DNA from 2 places in the Bacteroides eggerthii genome. Region 1 is predicted to be linked to the other one. Evidence: riboswitches for the same ligand, from Rfam matches in the RefSeq annotation. Region 1 holds a riboswitch; the other holds the start of a gene.
The links. Region 1 has a riboswitch for thiamine pyrophosphate ahead of thiS (sulfur carrier protein ThiS). Riboswitches for the same ligand answer to the same signal wherever they lie in the genome.
Positions count from the first base shown of each region.

Region 1 (2,207 bases):
GTAGCAGCGCCGGCTTCTTCCAGCCGTTTGCAAAGTGTGGGGTCCGCCTGGCAATAGGGAAGGACTACAAACCCCAGTTTCACCAGTTCTTCCGTAGCTTTCAGGGTCTCGGTGGAGTCGGGAAGAAGATAGCGCGGATCAGGATGAATTTCCAGTTTCAGCCAGTTGGTTCCGAATGCTTCACGTGCCATTTGTGCGGCAAACACCGCTTCCTCGGCATTACGCACGCCCGAAGTGTTGGGCAAGAGCTGAATGTGGGGATGACGGATATGTTTCAGCATATCATCTTCCTTGTTTTCCAGCTCAATGCGTTTCATTGCCACCGTTACCATTTCCGTACCGGATGCCAGAATGGACTGTTCCATTATTTCATTGGAATTAAACTTTCCTGTTCCCAAAAACAGACGGGAGTTGAATTCACGTCCCGCAATAACTAATTTTTCCATATACCTTTTTGTTTATTGTTTCAATAATTGTCTGTTTGGTTGATTACGGCAAGTATTTTTCGCATTTCCTCTACCGGATTGTCTGCACGCAACACAGTCCCTGAAAGAGCAATGCCCGTAACGCCTGTCTGCATGATCGCAGGAATATCGGCAAAGGTAATCCCGCCGATGGCTACGACAGGAAGATGACAGATCTTTTCTTCCTGCATTTTCCGGATAATCTCCTTATATCCTTCCAACCCCAATATAGGACTGAGTTTCTGTTTGGTTGTAGTGTATCTGAACGGTCCGCAACCGATGTAATTCACTCCGTCGAGCCAATGCTTTTTCACATCTTCGTACGTATTGGCAGTGCCGCCTATGATATATTCGTCTCCAAGTATGCGACGCGCTTCGGCAACGGACATGTCATTTTTACCAAGGTGCACGCCATCCGCCCCGATTTCCCTGACCAGCTCCACATGGTCGTCAATGATGAATATGGCGCCGCAATCATTGCATAAATTCCGCAGCTCCATAGCTACGGACACTATTTCCTCTTTGCCGGCATCTTTCATACGCAGCTGTATCCACCGGCATCCCCCTTTCAATGCCATACGGGCAGAGTCGAGATAGGAGTACTTTTCAGTGTAATGTGTAATGAACTGAACTGTTTTCATAATTTATCCGCCGCAGGCTGCCTTTATTATTACGATAGATATGCCTTCGGATAGTGCGTAATTCGTCCATTCCATGCGTGGAACCATACGGTTATTGACGGCAACGGCAATGCCTTGCGCCGGTAAGGAAAGCTCATTGGTCAGCTGTGAAAGGGTAGAGGCTTCGGTTTCCACTTCTTTGTTGTTGATTAATACTTTCATTTTCTGTTTCTGTTAAGTAAAACAATGGAAGTAAATACAAAGAAGCACCGTTAAGGTAAGTTCTGTGAAGAAAAAAAATATCCAATTCCTACGGCAGTACTAACTGCATCAGGTTCGAGGGTATAATCTCAGCCCGTCGGGGCACCCCTTTGTCTTTACGGTGGCAAAGGTAAGAGAAAATAAAATATAAAAAATAAAAGAGGGATTTTTTTACGTCTTTTTCAGGTATGGAAATAGTTCCGGAAGGAAGAGAGGTTCTGCAAATAAAGGATATATGCTAATCCCATATCCCTTTCAGAAAGTCCTCCAATTTAGTGTCACCGGCTAACCCCAGTCTTTTACGCATACGGCTACGGGCCTTGTTCACTCCAATTTTGGAAATACCCAACGTGAGAGCAATCTCGTCACTGCTTAATTCCAGAATAATAAGCATGGCAATCAGCTCGTCTGTACGGGTAATATCCGGGCTTAACCGGTGCAGTGCAGGAATATAATCGGGATAGAAGGCTGTGAAGCTACGGCGGAACTCAGCTTCTTTGTCGGAATTGAAAATTTCGGTGCTGATTTTCATCCGAAGATTGCTGACAGCTTTCTTTTGTGTCAATGAAGCATTATGTCGGCTTAACTCTTGTTTTGCCTCGAACAATGCCTCGTTGCTTTGACGCAGTTCTTCCTGCATTCCCTGCAAGGATTCATTTTTCTCTTTCAGTTCCTGTTGTGTCTGGAGCAATCCGCTGATTTGTGAGAGGCGTGCGTTACTGACCTGACGAAGGAAACGCTGGCGCTGACGCATATACATCCCCCCAACGAGAAGGATGACAAACAGCAGTCCGACCAATAGCCGGGTAAAAATCAGTGTCCGTTGCTTCAAAGACACCTCGGCGGCAAGAACAAGGTTCTC
Region 1 covers NZ_CP102258.1:2,830,569-2,832,775, reverse strand. The annotation lists gene NQ546_RS11685 (thiazole synthase) at 1-446, opposite strand, end outside; gene NQ546_RS11680 (thiamine phosphate synthase) at 467-1,105, opposite strand; gene thiS (sulfur carrier protein ThiS) at 1,109-1,306, opposite strand; TPP riboswitch at 1,375-1,465, opposite strand; gene NQ546_RS11670 (tetratricopeptide repeat protein) at 1,584-2,207, opposite strand, start outside.

Region 2 (2,207 bases), 1.5 Mb from region 1:
TTATGAAAGTTCATCAATCCTTTGCCTGATGCACCGTCAACTGCGGGAACGGGAACCCGATTCCTTCCTTGTTGAATGTAGCATAAATAGTCTTGTTCATATCAAAATAAACTCCCCAGTAATCACTGTTCTTCACCCAAACGCGGATCACGACATTCACACTGCTGGCATCCAAAGCATGAAGGGCCACGAAAGGTTCCGGAGTATTCAGGATGCGGCTATCGGCTGCAAGTATGCGGCGTACGGTACTTTCTACCTTATCATAATTCTCACCATACTCCACGCCGATGACCCAATCCACACGACGCGTCTCTTCACGACTGTAATTAGTCACCGTACCGCTGCTCAAAGCACCGTTAGGAATATAAATAACTTTGTTATCGGCCGTAGTAAGAATGGTATGAAATATCTGGATCTCACGCACCGTACCGGACACGCCCTGGCTTTCAATCCAGTCGCCGACTTTGAACGGGCGGAACAACAACACAATAAGTCCGCCTGCAAAATTCTGCAAGTTCCCGGACAACGCCATACCCACCGCCACACCGGCAGATGCCAACAGGGCAGCGAACGAGGTTGTTTCCACTCCCAACTTACCGATAACGGCTATAATCAGCAGGATCGTCAACAGTATGTTCACCAGACTCTTGATGAAGCTCTGAATACCGGCATCAATATGTCGCTTCATAAGAAGCTTAGACAGAAGTTTCTTGATGAAAGAGATAAGGAACCGTCCGACTACAAAAATTAGAATAGCGCCTATGATGCGCCCTCCGGCTCCTACTCCCCAATCTATCAGCTGCTGCATAAAAATCTGAAGTTTGCTGAAACCTTCTTCAGAAGTTTGGGCGGCAAATGCCGCCATAAATAAAGATGATAACATGATTAATTGTAGATTATAAATGATTAATTATTAGTCAGGGACAAAATTAACAAATAATTTCATTTCCCCGCCACTTTATTTGTACCTTTCGATCAAAAGAGATACTTTTGCATCCGATTTCAACTAAGGGGTGCCCTAATATGACGGGCTGAGAACATACCCATTGACCTGATCCGGGTAGTGCCGGCGGAGGGAAAAGAAGAAAAGTTCCCCTTTTCTATATTAATCATTAATCGTTAAAATTGCAAATGAAGAAGTATGCAATGGCAGCGTGTCTGTTTATGGCAGCGCTGAATGTCTGTGCACAGACAAAGGAAAAGGACAGCCTGCGGGTCATAGACTTGCAGGAAGTAGAGATTATCTCCACACGTGCCACAGGGACTACCCCGGTGGCGTTTACCAACATCAACAAAGACCAACTCAAAAAGCAGAACTTCGGCCAGGACCTGCCGTACCTGTTGAGCATGACACCGTCCGCCATCACCACCAGTGATGCCGGAGCCGGCATCGGTTATACGACATTGAGAGTGCGCGGTACGGACGGAACACGCATCAACGTCACCGCCAACGGTATTCCCATCAACGATGCCGAGAGCCACAACGTATTCTGGGTGAACCTGCCCGACTTCGCATCTTCCGTCAAAGACATGCAGATACAGCGCGGCGCAGGAACCTCCACCAATGGTGCAGGAGCGTTCGGAGCCAGCATCAACATGCAGACGGGAGACTTCTCCCTGAAGCCGTATGCCGAGCTGAACGGTTCGTACGGCTCGTTCAACACACACAAGGAGACGGTGAAAGTGGGTACAGGACTCATCAACGACCATTGGTCTTTCGATGCCCGCCTGTCCAACATCAGTTCGGACGGATACATTGACCGCGCATCGGTAGGACTGAACTCTTACTACCTGCAAGGCGGATATTACAATGACAACACTTCGGTCAAGCTGATAACTTTCGGCGGCAAAGAACGCACCTACCATGCCTGGAACTATGCCAGCAAAGAAGAAATGAAGGAGTACGGTCGCCGTTACAACTCCTGCGGATATATGTACACCGACGACAACGGCACAGCCCACTACTACGAAGACCAAACAGACAACTACGTGCAAAAGAACTACCAACTGCTCTTTAACCATAACTTCACCTCTGCCTGGAACGTGAATGCAGGTCTGCACTATACCAAAGGAGACGGCTACTATCAGGAGTACAAGGACAACCGCAAGCTGGTGGAATACGGTCTGCTGCCGTATGAGCATGACGGTGAGACTGTAAAGAAGAGCGACCTTATCCGCAAAAAAGCAATGGACAATTGGTTTGGCGG
Region 2 covers NZ_CP102258.1:1,354,322-1,356,528, reverse strand. The annotation lists gene NQ546_RS05315 (mechanosensitive ion channel family protein) at 14-865, opposite strand; TPP riboswitch at 1,000-1,096, shown strand; gene NQ546_RS05310 (TonB-dependent receptor) at 1,132-2,207, shown strand, end outside.
Region 2: it holds a riboswitch for thiamine pyrophosphate, as region 1 does, so the genes downstream of both, NQ546_RS05310 (TonB-dependent receptor) here and thiS (sulfur carrier protein ThiS) in region 1, are expected to answer to the same signal.